Regions from separate parts of the Streptococcus sp. NCTC 11567 genome, predicted to be linked through region 2. Evidence: predicted binding sites of a transcription regulator. Region 2 holds the regulator's gene; each other region holds the start of a gene.
What was found. Region 2 encodes Rex, which represses fermentation and respiration genes when NADH is low (regulators of the CRP and FNR family bind a similar motif). Its sites were predicted from a motif close to TTGTGAANTANTTCACAA; they were not measured.
Positions count from the first base shown of each region.

Region 1: the regulator Rex is predicted to act here: its motif matches at 2,119-2,136, upstream of FQT67_RS03565 (formate/nitrite transporter family protein).
Region 3: the regulator Rex is predicted to act here: its motif matches at 1,801-1,818, upstream of FQT67_RS01725 (class II fructose-bisphosphate aldolase).
Region 4: the regulator Rex is predicted to act here: its motif matches at 2,572-2,589, upstream of adhE (bifunctional acetaldehyde-CoA/alcohol dehydrogenase).

Region 1 covers NZ_LR595857.1:669,385-673,825, forward strand. Annotated here, with positions in the region: gene FQT67_RS03550 (phosphoglycerate mutase) at 51-746, shown strand; gene FQT67_RS03555 (transcription repressor NadR) at 856-1,377, shown strand; gene FQT67_RS03560 (hypothetical protein) at 1,479-2,021, shown strand; gene FQT67_RS03565 (formate/nitrite transporter family protein) at 2,148-2,918, shown strand; gene pbp2b (penicillin-binding protein PBP2B) at 3,025-4,441, shown strand, end outside.
Region 2 covers NZ_LR595857.1:1,135,459-1,139,899, reverse strand. Annotated here, with positions in the region: gene FQT67_RS05815 (AI-2E family transporter) at 1-429, shown strand, start outside; gene radC (DNA repair protein RadC) at 477-1,157, shown strand; gene FQT67_RS05805 (gamma-glutamyl-gamma-aminobutyrate hydrolase family protein) at 1,159-1,854, opposite strand; gene FQT67_RS05800 (redox-sensing transcriptional repressor Rex) at 1,863-2,507, opposite strand; gene FQT67_RS05795 (DUF4649 family protein) at 2,685-2,897, opposite strand; gene FQT67_RS05790 (DUF1831 domain-containing protein) at 2,965-3,312, opposite strand; gene FQT67_RS05785 (cysteine desulfurase family protein) at 3,302-4,429, opposite strand; gene FQT67_RS05780 (ribose-phosphate diphosphokinase) at 4,426-4,441, opposite strand, start outside.
Region 3 covers NZ_LR595857.1:309,314-313,754, reverse strand. Annotated here, with positions in the region: gene rpmB (50S ribosomal protein L28) at 143-331, opposite strand; gene FQT67_RS01725 (class II fructose-bisphosphate aldolase) at 875-1,756, opposite strand; tRNA gene FQT67_RS01720 (tRNA-Leu) at 1,962-2,047, opposite strand; gene FQT67_RS01715 (alpha/beta hydrolase) at 2,101-3,027, opposite strand; gene lrgB (antiholin-like protein LrgB) at 3,187-3,894, opposite strand; gene lrgA (antiholin-like murein hydrolase modulator LrgA) at 3,912-4,361, opposite strand.
Region 4 covers NZ_LR595857.1:61,185-65,625, forward strand. Annotated here, with positions in the region: gene FQT67_RS00365 (low molecular weight protein-tyrosine-phosphatase) at 1-138, shown strand, start outside; gene FQT67_RS00370 (MORN repeat-containing protein) at 167-568, shown strand; gene FQT67_RS00375 (acyltransferase family protein) at 565-2,340, shown strand; gene adhE (bifunctional acetaldehyde-CoA/alcohol dehydrogenase) at 2,661-4,441, shown strand, end outside.

The DNA of each region.
Region 1 (4,441 bases), 470 kb from region 2:
AGGAATTGTAAAAAGGTAGCAACCTTTAAATTAAAAGGAGATATTAACTCATGGTAAAATTGGTTTTCGCTCGCCACGGTGAGTCAGAATGGAACAAAGCTAACCTCTTCACTGGTTGGGCAGATGTTGATCTTTCAGAAAAAGGAACACAACAAGCAATTGATGCTGGTAAATTGATCAAAGAAGCAGGCATCGAATTTGACCTGGCATTCACTTCTGTATTAACACGTGCAATTAAAACAACTAACCTTGCTCTTGAAAATGCTGGTCAATTGTGGGTACCAACTGAAAAATCATGGCGTTTGAACGAGCGTCACTATGGTGCTTTAACTGGTAAAAACAAAGCAGAAGCTGCTGAACAATTTGGTGATGAGCAAGTTCACATTTGGCGTCGTTCATACGATGTTTTACCACCAGCTATGGATAAAAATGACGAGTATTCAGCACACAATGATCGTCGTTATGCTGATCTTGATCCAGCTCTTATCCCAGATGCTGAAAACTTAAAAGTAACTCTTGAACGCGCAATGCCTTACTGGGAAGAAAAAATTGCTCCAGCTCTTCTTGACGGTAAAAACGTCTTTGTTGGCGCACACGGTAACTCAATCCGCGCTCTTGTTAAACACATTAAAGGTCTTTCAGATGACGAAATCATGGATGTGGAAATTCCAAACTTCCCACCACTTGTTTTCGAATTGGATGAAAAACTTAACATTGTTAAAGAATACTACCTCGGTGGTGAATAATTGTGAAACCAGACTTTGGTCTGGTTTTTTCTTGTCTTACTTATGAGAGACAGGAGTTTCTTCTGAAAAATGTGGTATGATAGAACTAACTTGAAAAAAAGGATAGATTATGAAAGCAGAAGAACGTCGTCAAAAAATTATTGAGTACTTAACTGGCGAACATGAGGCCCTGTCCGCTACTTATTTGGCTAAGTTGCTGGGTGTTAGTCGCCAAGTCATTGTTGGAGATGTTGCCTTACTTCGTGCCCAACAAATTGATATCATTTCAACTCCTAAAGGCTATATCATGTCAACAGCTCTGTTTAGTCACCAATTTTGTGCCCGCATTGTCTGTCAACACGGTTTGGCAGAGACAGAAAAAGAATTGCAAATCATTTTAGCGCATCAGGGAATTATTACTACTGTTGAAGTAGAACATCCTATTTATGGCATGATTACAGCCCCCTTGAATATAAAAAGTCAGTCTGATGTGACTAACTTTATGAAAAAACTAAACTACTCTAATGCTGAATTACTATCATCTTTGACAGAAGGGTTGCACAGCCATTTGATTTCCTGTCCGAGTCAAGAAGCTTTTGAAGCAATGTCCCAAGATTTAGAAGCAGCGGGCATTCTATATACTGGTCGGTAGAGAGTCCAAAGAATAAATAGGAATCGGAACAGCGCATTGTTTTATAGGTGTCTTGACACTTGTAAAACAATGCGTTATACTATCTCTTAAAAGGAGATATAATGACTAAAAAACCAACACAATTAATTGCCTATGTTTCGATCTTAGTTGCTTTTGCTATTTTAATTCCAATGATTATGCCTCTTAAGCTGATTATCGGCCCAGCCTCTTTCACACTGGCTAGTCATGTTCCCTTATTTCTAGCTGTTTTCATATCTGTTCCTGTGGCTCTTTTTGTAGCCCTTGGAACGGGGCTAGGTTTTTTATTGGCTGGCTTTCCCCTTATTATTGTCTTGAGAGCTTTTTCGCACCTTTTGTTTGCTGTCTTGGCAGCTTGGTGGTTGAGCAAATCCCCTCAAACGATTAAATCTCCACTCAAAACCTTTTGGTTTGCCTTTTTAGTCAATGTTCTTCATGGATTGACTGAATTTGTGGTTGTCTATGCTATGACAGCAACAACTGCAACTTCTTTATCCTATTTTTGGTCAATGTTTGGCCTGATTGGTGTGGGGTCTCTGATTCATGGCATGGTAGATTTTTATCTTGCTTTAGCTCTCTGGAGATTTTTAGCTGCTGAATTAGACTTATCCATTGCAAAACTTTAGCTAGGTAGTCTTGATGGCTACTCCATCTATAAAACTGGCCCTTTCACTATGGAAGGGCTTGCATTTTTTAAAAAAATTGATATACTAAAAAGTGCATTTGTGAATACGATAACAAAAGGAGATGTCATGAAAACACCAGAACAGATTTTAGCATCAACGATTCATATTGGAGAGCATAAGATTAGTAAGCCATTTCTTGCCAAGTCTATTTTAGGCTTTATTGGAGGCGCAATGATTAGTTTAGGCTACTTGCTCTACGTTAGGATTGCTGCTAGTGGTTTAGAGACATTTGGAGCTTTCTCGAGTGTTCTGGGGGCCTGTGCATTTCCAATTGGATTGATTATTATCTTGATGGCTGGTGGAGAATTAATTACAGGAAACATGATGGCTGTTTCAGCGGCTTTTTTCGCCAAAAAGATTAAAGCCAAGGACTTAATAAACAACTGGCTCATCATTACCTTATTTAATGTTATTGGTGCGGTATTTGTAGCCTTTGTTTTTGGGCATTTTCTAGGATTGACCTCGGCAGGAATTTTTAAAGAAGAAGTGATAGAAGTGGCTCATGCTAAGATAGCCGCAACACCTTTACAAGCCGTTGTATCAGGGATTGGTTGCAACTGGTTTGTGGGTCTTGCTTTATGGTTGTGTTATGGCGCAAGTGATGCTACGGGTAAACTCCTTGGTACTTGGTTCCCTGTCATGACCTTTGTAGCACTTGGTTTTCAGCATAGTGTGGCAAACGCTTTTGTCATTCCAGCAGCAATTTTTGAAGGTGGAGCAACTTGGTTGGACTTTATCCTTAACTTTACCTTTGTCTATGCCGGTAATATTATTGGCGGAGCTATTTTTGTGAGTCTCTTTTATTTCAAAGCTTACTATCATCCTGAGAAAGCATAAGTTCAGATAAAATTTTTAGACTGGGAAGACTTTATTCCCGGTCTTCTTTTTATAATTTGTGATAAAATAAGAAGCGAAGTTTAAAAAGGAGGAGCAGAAGAACACAATGGCATCACTCATTACTAAAAATAAAGCAAGTATTCCGAGACGACTTCATCTCCTTTTTTTGATTATTGTCTTATTATTTGTCGGACTGATTTTACGGTTGGCCTACATGCAAATTTACACGACCTCTTTTTACGTGAGTAAGCTAAAATCTTCTACCGTTTATAAGGTTAAAGTGGCTCAACCTCGTGGAAAAATTTTTGATTTTAGTGGCAAACCCCTTGTCTCAAATGCCATAAAAGATGTGGTTACTTACACCAGAAGTCCAAAAGCCAGTGCTAACGAACTGAAAGTTCTAGCTAAGCATCTGGCAAGTTATGTTTCGTACCCAGAAGCTAGCGTGACAAGCCGAGCTAAAAAAGATTTTTATTTGGCTGATCCAGATGTGTATGCCAACATTGTTAAGAGACTTCCTAAAAAGGCTGTTCTAGACCGGTTTGGCAATCGCTTAACGGAAGCGACGATTTATGCCAATGCTGTTGCTTCTGTAAAAGAAAGCGACCTTCATTATTCAGATGAGGACTTGAAAACCATTGCCATTTTTAATCAAATGAATGGAGCGGCTGTTTTTACAACGGTTAATTTAAGAACCAACCCCTTAAATGAAGAAATTATTAAAAATATTCGGGCTAATCAAACAACATTACCAGGTATTGCTATTGGGACCGATTGGGAACGACAGGTTGCCAATACAAGCTTAACAGCCCTTATAGGAAAAGTATCTAGTGAGGAAGCAGGTCTTCCTAAAGAAGAAGTTAATCAGTACCTCAAAAAAGGGTATGCTATGAATGATCGTGTGGGGACTTCCTACCTTGAAAAACAATACGAATCCGTTCTTCAAGGGAACCACGTGATTAAAGAAATAAAGACTAATAAGACAGGCAAAATCCTCTCTGAACAGCAACTTGATAAGGGAGAGCCGGGTAAAAATATCAAATTAACGATTCCTTTGGACTATCAGCAAGGCGTAGATGACATCATAAGGCGATATTATGAGGCTGAAGTGGCCAGTGGTCAAGCGGATTATTCTGAAGGAATCTATGCTGTTGCGCTGAATCCAAAAACAGGAGCAGTTTTAGCTATGTCAGGCTTATCTCATAACAAGGAGACAGGTCAAGTGGATAGTGATGCTTTGGGAACTATTACCGACGTGTTTACCCCTGGTTCTGTTGTTAAAGGAGCTACTCTGGCAGCAGGTTGGCAGGCAGGAGCCATTGAGGGAAATGAGCTTCTTACGGACCAATCGATTCAATTTGGAGATTCTAAACCTATTAATTCTTGGTTTACAGCTGGACAGTTGCCAATCACTGCTAGCCAAGCTTTAGAATATTCTTCAAATACCTACATGGTAAAGTTGACCCTGAAAATGATGGGTCAAGAGTATTATCCGGGCATGTCTTTAACAAGTTCTGGAATGT
Region 2 (4,441 bases):
TATGTCCTGGCCAACAAAGAGAGTCTTTGTCGTCAAGGAAATACCTTGGTGGATACTTATACTGGTAAATATGCTCAGCGTATTCATTATCTAGTTGATTTATTACACCATCGTTTTCATGGTTTCTTTGTCAGCCAGACCTTAGAAGCGATGATTTTAGGGACGCTCACAACGACGGGAATGTTTTTACTACAATTACCATTTGCTGGAACTATTGGGGTATTAGTGGCCTTCACTGCATTAATTCCAGTTGTCGGAGCTTCCATTGGTCTGCCAGCAATGTGGGTGTTAATGGCCATTACCATTGGAGCTTCCTTAAGAGGAATTGTTGGGATGATTATCGCCGTCCCTTTAGCAGCAACTCTCTATCAAGTCATTAAGGATAACATCCAGAAAAAACAAGCCATTCAAAAAAAACAGGTTTCTTAATAAGAAACTTGTTTTTTTATCGAATAAATAGATAGGGAGGTAGTGAGATGTATTCGATCAAATGCGATGATATAAAGCTGATGCCAAGAGAACGGTTAATGCGCATGGGGGCCGAAGCCTTAAGCAACCAAGAATTATTAGCCATTTTATTAAGGACAGGAAATAAAGAAAAACACGTTTTGGAATTATCTTCTTACCTGTTGTCACATCTAGAAAGCTTAGCAGATTTTAAAAAGCTGTCTCTGCAAGAATTACAAACCTTAGCGGGAATCGGTAAAGTCAAAGCAATTGAAATCAAAGCAATGATTGAATTGGCTGCTAGGATTCAAGCAACTGAGCAAACACTGTCTGAGAGGATTCTTTCGAGTGTTCAGATTGCAGAGAAGATGATGGCAGTTTTAGGCGATAAAAAGCAGGAGCATTTAGTGGTTCTGTATTTAGATAGTCAAAATCGCGTGATTGAAGAGAAAACAATTTTTATAGGAACAGTCAGACGTTCGATCGCAGAACCTAGAGAAATTTTATATTACGCTTGTAAAAATATGGCAACAAGTCTTATTGTGGTTCACAATCACCCATCAGGAAGTATTGACCCGAGTCCTAATGATTACGCTTTTACTGAAAAAATAAAACGATCATGTGAAGACCTAGGCATCATTTGCCTGGATCACATCATCGTTAGTTATCAATCTTATTATAGTTTCCGAGAAAAATCATCTCTTTTCTAGCTTAAAAGTCATTGACAAATAAATCAAAGAGTTGTAAATCTTCCTTGCGAACACCTTGAAGCAACTCAGGATGCCATTGAACACCCAAAAAAGGAATAGCCTCGTTAGTAGAAACAACAGCTTCAATCGTTCCATCACGAGGGTCTCTTGCAATAACTTTTAAATCATCAGCTACCTTTTTCAGACTTTGATGATGAAAAGAATTAATGACAGTTTTCTTACCATAGATAGGATATAAAATGGAATCTTCATCCACAATCATTTCATGCGATAGAAAATCAGAAGGAGCATCTTGCCAATGGGAAGGGATATTCTGGTTTAAACTGCCACCTAAGGCAACGTTCATTAACTGAGTCCCACGACAGACGCCTAAAATAGGTTTTTTCTGGGCTATAGCTTCTTTAATGATGGCTAGTTCAAAGTGATCTCGTTCGGGTGAGAAATCATCATCAAAGGCAGCTTTTTCTTCTTGATAATATTTAGGGTCTACATTTTGTCCCCCAATCAAGATTATTTTATCGACCATGGACACATACACCTTAGCAGCTGATTCATCACCAATTGGTAGTAGAAGCGGTAAGCCACCTGCATCAGTAACTGCCTGGACAAAACCAGTAGGCGCATATGACCAGGGCAGATTATCTAGAGCGATATTTAATCTTTGGTTTGCACTTATTCCAATAATGGGTTTGGACATTGTACTCCTTAGTCAAGATGGTTTTGATTCATAAAATAGAGAAGGGTTTGCAATTCGCTAGTTAAATCCACGGATTGGACAATCACACCTTTTGGAACCTGTAAATGGACAGGAGCGAAACTTAGAATCCCTTTAATACCAGCTTCAATGAGTTGTTCGGATACTTCTTGAGCATAGATACTTGGGACAGTTAAGATAGCCGTTTCAATATCAGTATTGTCAAGTCGGTCTTTGATGGTTGAAATCCCATAAATTGGAATACCATCAGTGGTCTTGGTCCCTACAAGAGGGTTATCATCAGTATCAAATCCCATTGCAATCTGCATTTTATTACGGTCATGGAAACGGTAGTGTAAGAGTGCGCGACCAATGTTACCACATCCAACTAAAATCACGTTAGTAGTAGAGTGATCGTTAAGTAAATCAGCAAAGAAATTCATTAATTTGGTGACATCATAACCAAAGCCACGGCGTCCTAATTCTCCAAAATACGAAAAATCTCGGCGAACAGTTGCCGAATCAATGCCCATAGCATCTGCAATTTGTTTAGAGCTAGCTTTTTCAACCTGATCAGCATGAAAACGTTTGAAAATGCGGTAATAGAGTGATAAGCGTTTTGCGGTCGCTTTTGGAATAGATTTATCAATAACCACTGTTTAACTCCTTATAGAATTGTCATTACATTTATCTTTCTTTATTGTAACAGAAAGTTTGTGAAAAATGCAACGTTTTGTTCATTATTTTGTGAAAGATGTCCTTTCATAGAAATCGTAACTGGTTTATAAGAGGATAAGAAAAAAGCTAAGAAGAAACTTCTTAACTTTGCTATTTTAGTGAAGGCCTTGTTGCTCAAGGAAAAAGTATAGGTTACCAAACTGTCCCGTATAATCTAGTTGCTGGCCATCTACCATTACCTTGGTAACAGGGAAATAATCTGCAATAGCAATTTGACAAGCTAATTGCGCCTGTTTATAGTCATCATAACTAGCGTAGGAAATCTGCTTTTCCTGTTTGTTGTTGTTTAAATAGCTAATGTCAATCATTGTCTGTTACCTCCCTTTTTGATAGCACCATTATAGTGCGTTGGGAAGAGAAATACAATTGATTAGCTTAGACTTTTGTTTTACTAAAAATATCACGTTCGACAAGGCTATCCATAAGGAAATAAAACTTGTCTTGAAGAATTTTATTGTCTTCAGATTTGAAAATATTAACTAATCTAAGACCAGATTGATCCGTAATAGCGAGTTTAAAGCCATCGAGTTCTTTATTTATCGTAATTTTTAAAGGAAAACCTTCTCCTGAATTAGGAACTTTTTCTAACAAGCGGGTTAACTGATAATGCCCTACTTTGGTTTGTGTAAAAGTAGTGTCTCTCAAAGTGTATTTTTTGACAGTTGGACTGATTTGGTAACGATAGTTACAGTCTTTTAAAGTAATTTCTTTTTCAAATGCCATCTGATTCTCCTAGAATTTTTCGTAAGGTTTGAGCCAATTGAGTGGCTTCTTCGAAAGTATTTTGATCTGACAGGCTGATGCGAATGGATTCTGATAGGCGATGAGACTCTTTGCCATAGTAAGCTGCAAGTACATGACTTGGCTCAACGGTTCCAGCTGTACAAGCAGAGCCTGTCGACACTGCAAAACCAGCTAAGTCAAGTTGGGTTAGTAGGACTCCATTTTGATAGCCAGGAAAGCCAATGTTAATCACCTGTGGAAGAGAGTTTGGGCCTTGATTAAGGTAATAAGAGAGTCCCTCTAGTTGTTCCAACAAGTGATCCCGTAAAGAAGTGATATGATTGGTTGCTGACAGACAGTTAGTTAAAGCATCTTTTAGAGCTTGTGCCATCCCCACAATGCCTGGTAAGTTTTCAGTGCTAGCTCTGCGTTTATGTTCTTGTTCTCCCCCATGAAGCAGGGAGTCCATAATCATTCCTCGACTATAAAGGAATCCAACCCCCTTAGGACCGTGAAATTTATGAGCAGACGCTGATAAAAAATCAACGCCTAATTGCTCAGGAAAAATCTCAAATTTTCCGATAGCTTGTACAGCATCTACGTGAAAAACCGCTTGATGGTCTCTAAGGAGGTTTCCAATCTCTTGAATAGGTAAGACATCACCTGTTTCATTATTAGCATACATCATGCTTACTAAAATCGTATCATCTCGGAGCGCCTTTTTAACGTCAGCCAAATCAATTGTTCCATTTTGGCAAGGCAAATAAGTCACCTCGAATCCAAATCGCTCTTCAAGATAGGCCATAGGGTGAAGAACAGAATGGTGCTCAATAGCAGTTGTGATGATGTGCTTACCCTTATTTTGATTAGCCAAGGCATAGCCTTTAATAGCTGTATTGTTGCTTTCTGTCCCCCCAGAAGTGAAAATAATGTGGCGAGCATTAACGTCTAAGAGATTGGCGATTGTTTGGCGAGATTCTCTGAGAGTTTTGCTTGCTTGGCGTCCGTAAGAGTGAATACTAGAAGGATTGCCAAAAACATCTGTCATCGTCTCTGTCATTACTGTGATGACAGAGGGACTAAGTGGGGTAGTAGCAGCGTTGTCAAAATAAATCATGCGTCATGTTTA
Region 3 (4,441 bases), 830 kb from region 2:
CAAAAAGTTATTGTTCATATTATTTTACCATAATCTACAGCTAATGTAAAAGAGATAGGGTGAATCATAAGGGATATCCCTTTTTCAACTCTTCCCATTTCCGAAAAGAGACTAAGAAAAAAAGCCCTAAGGCTTATTTCTATTAGATGCGTTCTACTTTACCAGATTTAAGCGCACGAGCAGAAGCCCAAACTTTTTTAGGTTTACCATCAACAAGGATAGTTACTTTTTGAAGATTTGGTTTAACTGTACGTTTTGTTTGGTTCATCGCGTGTGAACGGTTGTTTCCAGAAACGGTTTTACGTCCTGTAAAATAACATACTTTAGCCATTTTGATCTGTTTCCTCCTACGTAGAATATGTTTACGGATGTGCTAGCACCACATACTTATCTATTTTATCATAGGGGGTTTTGTTTGGCAAGTTATTTTTGATTTTCTTTTTTGTATTCCAGTGATGGAAGGAACTCAGAATTGTAAGTGTGAACTACCTGTACCCATCTCATATAACGACTTTTATTAGATCCATTTCAATCCCCCCTATATAAACTTCTTCTTGACTGATGACAGAGTGGCAAATATAGTCACTCTAAATAGTTAATTAAAAACTTGTTAAAGCTTAAAGCTAAGGGATTCAGATAGCAACTCTTGATTGTTCTCAATCACAAATGATTTCACAGAAAACGATATGATATGTACTTTTCACAATTAGAAAAATAGACCCTCACCATTTCCAGGCCACTTAACTCATTCTATGAATTATGCTTTATTTGTTACCATCAAAGATTGTTTCACAGAAACTGGTAGCCGTTTTAGGATGTCAAGTGTACCTAAAAAAAGCCCTCAAGAGGGCTTTAGTAAATGTAATTCTCTAAATTATGCTTTGTTCGCTGATCCGAAAACGTCGATACGTTCTTCAACAGCGCCTTGAACAGCTTTCATACCTGGAGCCAAGAATTTACGTGGGTCAAATAATTTTTTACCATCGTATTCTGCTTCGTTAGCTTCGTAGTTACGAGCAAATTCACGAGTTGCGTTAGAGAAAGCAATTTGGCTTTCAGTGTTAACGTTAACTTTAGCAACACCAAGACGGATTGCTTCTTTGATTTGATCGTCAGGAATACCAGAACCACCGTGCAATACGATCGGGAAACCTGGTACAGCTGCTGTTAATTTTTCTAAGTGGTCAAGAGCAAGACCTTCCCAGTTTTCTGGGTATGGACCGTGGATATTACCGATACCAGCTGCCAAGAAGTCAATCCCAGTTTCAACCATTGCTTTAGCATCTTCGATTGGAGCAAGCTCACCTTTACCGATGATTCCGTCTTCTTCACCACCGATTGTACCAACTTCAGCTTCAACTGAAACGCCTTTAGCATGTGCAATTTTAACAACTTCTGCAGTTTTAGCAAGGTTTTCTTCAACTGGAAGGTGTGAACCATCAAACATGATAGAAGTGTAACCTACTTCGATACACTCAAGAGCATCTTCGTAGTGACCATGGTCAAGGTGAATAGCAACAGGAACAGTGATACCCATTGATTCAACAAGGTTAGCGATAAGAGATTGACATACTTTGTAACCACCCATGTATTTTGCTGCACCCATTGATGTTTGGATAAGAACTGGAGCTTGTTTAGCTTCTGCTGCACGCAAGATTGCTTGAGTCCACTCTAAGTTGTTTGTGTTGAATCCACCAACAGCATATCCGTTTTCACGAGCTGCTTGGACAAATTTTTCTGCTGAAACGATTGCCATTTGTAAGGCCTCCTCTTATTTTTCGGGATAACTCCCCGTTTACATTGTTCATTCTAGCACAATTTTCCATAAATTTCTAGTCTTTCACAAGCTTAAAGCGTTTTCCCAACGCAGATTATCCAAACTTTTCTCGAAATCAATGCTAGCTACTCAGCTTTATTTGAAGCAAACGAAAAGAGATGAATCAACGATTCATCTCTTACTATGCGGAGAGTGGGACTTGAACCCACACGACCTAAAGCGGTCACAGGATCCTTAGTCCTGCGCGTCTGCCAATTCCGCCATCCCCGCTACTCATCAGCAACATAAATTATTATAGCAACTATGAGGATGGCTGTCAATACTTATTTATCAATTTTTTCCAAAAATGCAGCGATTTTTTTCTGGTATTGTACTGGGTTTGTTTCAAAAGATCTGGCATGTTTGGCCCCTTTAACAATCAAGATTTCCTTAGGACCTTTAGTAGCCTTGTAATTGTCGTAAACCATTTTTGTAGGAACAAAATCATCTTTATCCCCATGAATAAATAAAGTGGGCCGCTTATTTTTAGCCAGTTGTTTCACTGAACTTGCCTCTGCGTAACTAAAACCCGCTCGAATCTTAGATAAGGCAGAAACTTCATAGAGTAATGGGAAGGCAGGCAAGTTGTACATAGCCTTAGCCTGAAACTTCAATTCGTCCCAAACGCTAGTATAACCACAATCTTCAATAATAGAGGTAACCTGCTCAGGTAATTTTTCCCCACTTGCCATCATGACTGTGGCAGCTCCCATAGAAAGTCCAAAAAGGGTGATTTGACTGTCTGGTTTTTCCTTAATCAACTGATCTGTCCAAGCCATGACATTCAACCGATCATTCCAGCCATAGCCGATTAAGTTTCCTTGGCTTTCTCCATGAGCCTCATTGTCTGGCATTAGGACATTATAACCCAAATCGTGAAAAAGCATGGCATAAGGTTTCATGTTTGACTTATTGTTAGCAAAACCATGCACCACGACAGCTATCTTTTGGGTTTCTTTCGCAGCCGGTAAATACCATGCTACTTGATTAAACCCACGATGGGTTATGTAACGCTTTTCACGTGGTAAAGCATCAAAAGCTTGCTCAGCTGGGTATAGCGGGTTATCCGTACTGCGTTTTTTATTGTTAATGAATGTTTTCTCATCCCGTACTTGGGCAACATGGAAGAAATAAAAACTAGCGCCAACGCTAGCAAGAGTTACTAATAGGAATAGGATTCCTAAATACTTTGATAATCGAATGGTTTTCATATCAAATATTCTACAGGAAAATCAGAAAAAAAGAAAGCTTTACTCTACAAATAAATCGTTTTCCTGCTCAAGTTTTAAAAAACGAGTTCTTATCACCAAAAATCCTCCTAAAGACGAGAGGATTCTTTAGAAGGACTTAGAGGTAGGAGATAACAATTTTTAAAGAAGGACACTTCCCATAATGGGTACCACCACAGTAACAATAATGCCAACAACAACTAGGGCAATGGAACCCATCGACTCTTCGACTTGACCAAAATCTTTGGCTGCCGAAACCCCAAGTGCATGGCCTGCTGTTCCTAAGGCCAAACCACGTGCAATGGGATCTTTTATCTTAAACAATTGAATCAACGGTTTTGCCAAGGCATAAATAATCACACCATTTAAAATACAAGCTAGCGAAGTTAATTCTGCTGATCCCCCCATGGCAACTGATGTCGGCATAGCAATGGCTGTTGTTGCCGCCTGAGGTAACATCGACGCAACCACTACTCTACCAAGATGGAATAAACTTGATACGAGATAAATTCCATAGACTGCGACAACACTGCCTAACGTAATTCCACCAATAATCTGAAGCCAATATTGTTTCAAAACCTCCCGTTTACGGTAGAGGGGAATAGCAAAGCAAATGGTAGCAGGTTCCAAAAAGAAACTAATGATTTGGCCACCCTTATTGTACTCGGCAAAACTAATACCAGTTGCGCTCAAGGTAGCAATCCCAAGAATCATGGCAACAAAGAGGGGTGCAAAGAGGAAGAAACCTTTTGATTTTTTAAACAAAATCTGGCCAATAAAGAAGGTCCCTACAGATAAAAGAACACCGAAAATAGGAGAAACCCGCAAAATATCGATAAATGCTGCCATAACTAGCTCCTTTCTTCTTACTTAGCCAAGACTTTACTAGCTACCAGATGACGCTCATCCTGAAATGACCCTTTGACCAAGAGACCTGGTTTTCCCAAAGCTGGTTTCTTGACATCTGCTCCCATTAATAATTGTGTCATCCAACCAGTTCCAACAAGCAACAAGAGTGTTGAACTAAAAATCAGAAGCATGTTTAAAATAAAATGTTCTTTCAAGATCCCTAAAGAGTTAATCACTGAAATACCGGCAGGAACAAAGAAGAGACCGATATTGCCAACCAAAAGATCTGCTACTTTTTCCACTTGACTAAGACTAATCACTTTAGTCGTTAAAGCTATAAATAATAAGACAAGTCCAATAACAGAAGCTGGTAATTTTATTGGGGATAGAGTCTCCAATACCTTTGAAATGAGAACAATTGTTCCAATCACAACGCTTTGATAAATCATAGAATAAGTTTTAGTCATGTGAATCATCTCCTTGCTTTCTCGCTTTTGATACATTTAGTATAGCGAAAAAAGAGCCTGTTAGGCTCTTTTCGGAATAA
Region 4 (4,441 bases), 1.1 Mb from region 2:
CATCAGTGGGATGCTAAAATTAAACTTTTTAGAGAGGGTGGCGTCCCTGATCCTTGGTACACAGGCGATTTTGAAGAAACCTATCGATTAGTAACCCAAGGTTGTCAGAAGTGGTTAAAGGAATTAGGGGTTGACTAGTAGTCAACTTAGAAAATGAGTAGTAGGAATGACAAATATACAAAGTATGATTAAAAAATGGAATATCACACGAGCCAAGCTTGAAATTTTCTCAGTCATTGTTATTTTGGTTTGTGCCCTTTCGGTTTTTGGAGTGAGGCTAACACATCAAACTAGTCTGACCTACGAACAGGGAAAAATGCGGTATACAGGTTATGTTGTCAACCATAAGATGAATGGCAAAGGTAAGTTGATTTATCCCAATGGGGATACTTATGTTGGGACCTTCAAAAATGGTGTTTTTGAGGGAGAGGGAACTTTTACAGCTAAAACAGGCTGGTCTTATAAAGGTCAGTTTCATAAAGGTCAAGCAGATGGTAAAGGTGTGCTAAAGGCAAAAAATGCGAAGGTTTATAAAGGAACCTTCAAACAGGGGATATTTCAAAAATGAGAATAAAATGGTTTTCGTTTGTTAGGGTAACAGGGCTTTTGCTGGTCTTACTCTATCACTTTTTTAAAAACACATTTCCAGGAGGCTTTATAGGAGTTGATATTTTCTTCACTTTTTCAGGCTATCTAATCACAGCTCTCTTGATAGATGAATACACCAAAAAAGAAAGCATAGATATTATTGGTTTCCTAAGAAGGCGGTTTTATCGTATTGTTCCTCCGCTCGTTTTAATGATTTTATTGACTATCCCTTTTACTTTTTTAGTTAAAAGCGATTTTATTGCTAATTTAGGAAGTCAGATTGCAGCTGTTCTAGGGTTCACAACTAATATTTATGAGATATTAACAGGAAGCAGTTACGAAAGTCAATTTATCCCTCATCTCTTTGTTCACACGTGGAGTTTAGCCATTGAAGTCCATTTTTATTTGATTTGGGGAGTGTTGATTTGGTTGTTAGCTAAGCGTCAGGATAGTCATAAGAAGCTGAGAGGCCTTCTCTTTTTAATATCATCAGGAGTTTTTACAGTCAGCTTTTTGAGCATGTTTATCAGAGCTTTTGTGACTTCTAATGTATCATTGATTTATTTTTCGAGCTTCTCACATAGTTTCCCTTTCTTTTTGGGAGCGATGTTTGCGACGATGACAGGTATCAAGGAAACGACCGTTCGTTTTCAAAAAAATGTTCGGTTGTGGTCGCGTCAGCAAGTGATTGCTGTGATGGTTGGTGCTTTTGCCCTTTTACTCTTATTGACCATTACCTTGAATTTTAATCATATTGTGACTTATTTATTTGGCTTTGCATTAGCTAGTTTATTTGCATCGGTTATGATTTACGCTGCGCGTGTGCTTCACGAACAGACGCCAGACTGGCAAGAGCCTAAAGTAGTAACGTATTTGGCTGATATCAGCTACGGTATTTACCTTTTCCACTGGCCATTTTATATTATTTTTACCCAATTGATGTCAAATGTCTTGGCGGTTATTCTGACCACTTTCTTTTCGGTCTTGTTTGCTACCATGTCTTATTATATTGTGGAACCTTTGATTCAAGGTAAGAAACCTAACTTGCTTGGTTTGGAAATTGATTTGTCTCCCTATTATAAGTGGATTTCAGGAGTATCATTGGCCTTAGCCTTCCTGGCTTTGGGCACCTGTGTTGCAGCTCCAAAAGTGGGCAAATTTGAACGTCAGCTATTGGTAAGTTCTTTGCAACAGGCACAAAATAATATTGAACGAACACATACACTAGCAGCAGGAGATGCAAATGCTTTAAGTGATGTGAGCATTATCGGTGACTCTGTTGCTCTTAGATCCAGTGCGGCTTTCTCAAAACTCATGCCACAGGCTCAGCTAGATGCCGCGGTAAGTCGTAATTTTTCGGAAGCATTTGAGTTATTTACTAATCAAATTAACTCTAACTCTTTATCTAAGACAGTTGTTTTAGCAGTTGGGGTCAATTCACTCGATAACTATGGTCAAGACGTTCAATCGTTTATTGAAGCTTTACCTAAGGGACATCGCTTGGTTTTAGTTTCTCCGTATAATGCTAAAAATGCAGCTCAAGTAGCTGAGGCCAGAGATTATGCTATTAAGCTCCCTAAAAAATATAAGTACGTGACGATAGCAGACTGGTACAAGGTTGCTACCGATAACCCAGATATCTGGTATGGCAGTGATGGTGTGCATTACAGTGAAGACAGTCAAGGGGCTGAGTTATACGTTTCTACTATCCAAAAAGCCATTGAACAAGCTGCTAAAAAAGCCGCTAAATAAAATGCTTGCAGATTATTTTACTAAGAAAAGCCGGAGTTGATTTGCTCTGGCTTTTTGTGAGAATGAAATATTTTTTTGATCTCATAGGGAAGTAGTAACTCAAAGTTGTGCAAGAAAACGCTTTCAGAAATTGTCGTCCTAATTGAGATTTTATTTCTGAAAAAAGCAAGTGTAAAAAAGCGCGCTATCAAAGGGTTTCAGAAAGACTTTGAAAAAAACTTCACAAAAATCTTGTGAAATGATTTACAAATTTTCAAAAAGTGTTATAATAATTTTGTAAATAAAATTGTGAAACTTTTAACAAGATAAAGGAGTCTCAAATGACTGAAGGACATAACACTGTTGAAACAACCTCTGTTTCTGCGACAATTGATACTCTTGTTCAAAAAGGTTTAGCTGCTCTTGAAGAGATGCGTAAGCTTGGCCAAGAACAAGTTGACTATATCGTAGCAAAAGCTTCTGTTGCTGCCTTGGATGCACACGGAGAACTTGCTAAACATGCTTACGAAGAAACAGGTCGTGGTGTCTTTGAAGATAAAGCAACAAAAAATCTATTTGCTTGTGAGCATGTGGTTAATAACATGCGCCATCAAAAAACAGTAGGGATTATTGAAGAAGATGACGTGACAGGTTTGACGTTGATTGCTGAGCCGGTGGGTGTTATCTGTGGGATTACGCCAACAACTAACCCGACTTCAACAGCTATCTTTAAATCTTTGATTTCGTTAAAAACACGTAATCCAATCATTTTTGCTTTCCACCCATCTGCTCAAGAATCATCAGCACATGCCGCTCGGATTGTTAGAGACGCTGCTATCGCCGCTGGTGCTCCTGAGAACTGTGTTCAGTGGGTTGAAACACCATCACTTGAAGCAACAAATGCTTTGATGAATCATGATGGCATTGCAACCATCCTTGCTACAGGTGGAAATGCTATGGTTAAAGCAGCTTACTCATGTGGAAAACCTGCTCTTGGGGTAGGTGCAGGTAATGTTCCAGCCTATGTGGAAAAATCTGCTAACATCCGCCAAGCAGCTCATGATATTGTTATGTCAAAATCATTTGACAACGGTATGGTCTGTGCATCTGAACAAGCTGTTATCGTGGACAAAGAAATCTATGACGATTTTGTTGCAGAGTTCAAATCTTACCATACTTATTTTGTAAATAAAAAAGAAAAAGCCCTTCTTGAAGAATTCTGTTTTGGTGCAAAAGCTAACAGTAAAAACTGTGCTGGCGCTAAATTGAATCCAAACATTGTTGGGAAACCAGCTACTTGGATTGCAGAACAAGCTGGATTTACTGTTCCAGAAGGAACCAATATTCTTGCTGCAGAATGTAAAGAAGTTTCAGAAAATGAACCTTTAACACGTGAAAAATTATCTCCAGTCATTGCTGTCTTGAAATCTGAATCACGTGAAGACGGTGTTGAAAAAGCTCGTCAAATGGTTGAATTTAATGGACTTGGTCACTCAGCTGCCATTCATACAGCAGATGCAGAGTTGGCAAAAGAATTTGGTACTAGAATTCGTGCTATCCGTGTCATCTGGAATTCACCTTCTACATTTGGTGGTATCGGTGATGTTTACAATGCTTTCTTACCATCATTGACCTTAGGATGTGGTTCTTATGGCCGCAACTCAGTTGGTGATAACGTTAGTGCTGTTAATCTCTTGAACATCAAAAAAGTAGGAAGACGTAGAAATAATATGCAATGGTTTAAAGTCCCTTCAAAAACATACTTCGAACGTGATTCAATTCAATACCTTCAAAAATGCCGTGACGTTGAACGCGTGATGATTGTTACTGACCATGCCATGGTTGAACTTGGCTTCTTGGATCGTATCATTGAACAATTGGACCTTCGTCGTAATAAAGTGGTTTACCAAATCTTTGCAGATGTTGAACCAGATCCAGATATTACAACAGTTATGAAAGGTACTGAATTAATGCGTACCTTCAAACCAGATACCATTATTGCCCTTGGGGGTGGTTCTCCAATGGATGCTGCCAAAGTAATGTGGTTATTCTACGAGCAACCAGAAGTTGATTTCCATGACCTTGTCCAAAAATTCATGGATATTCGTAAACGTGCTTTCAA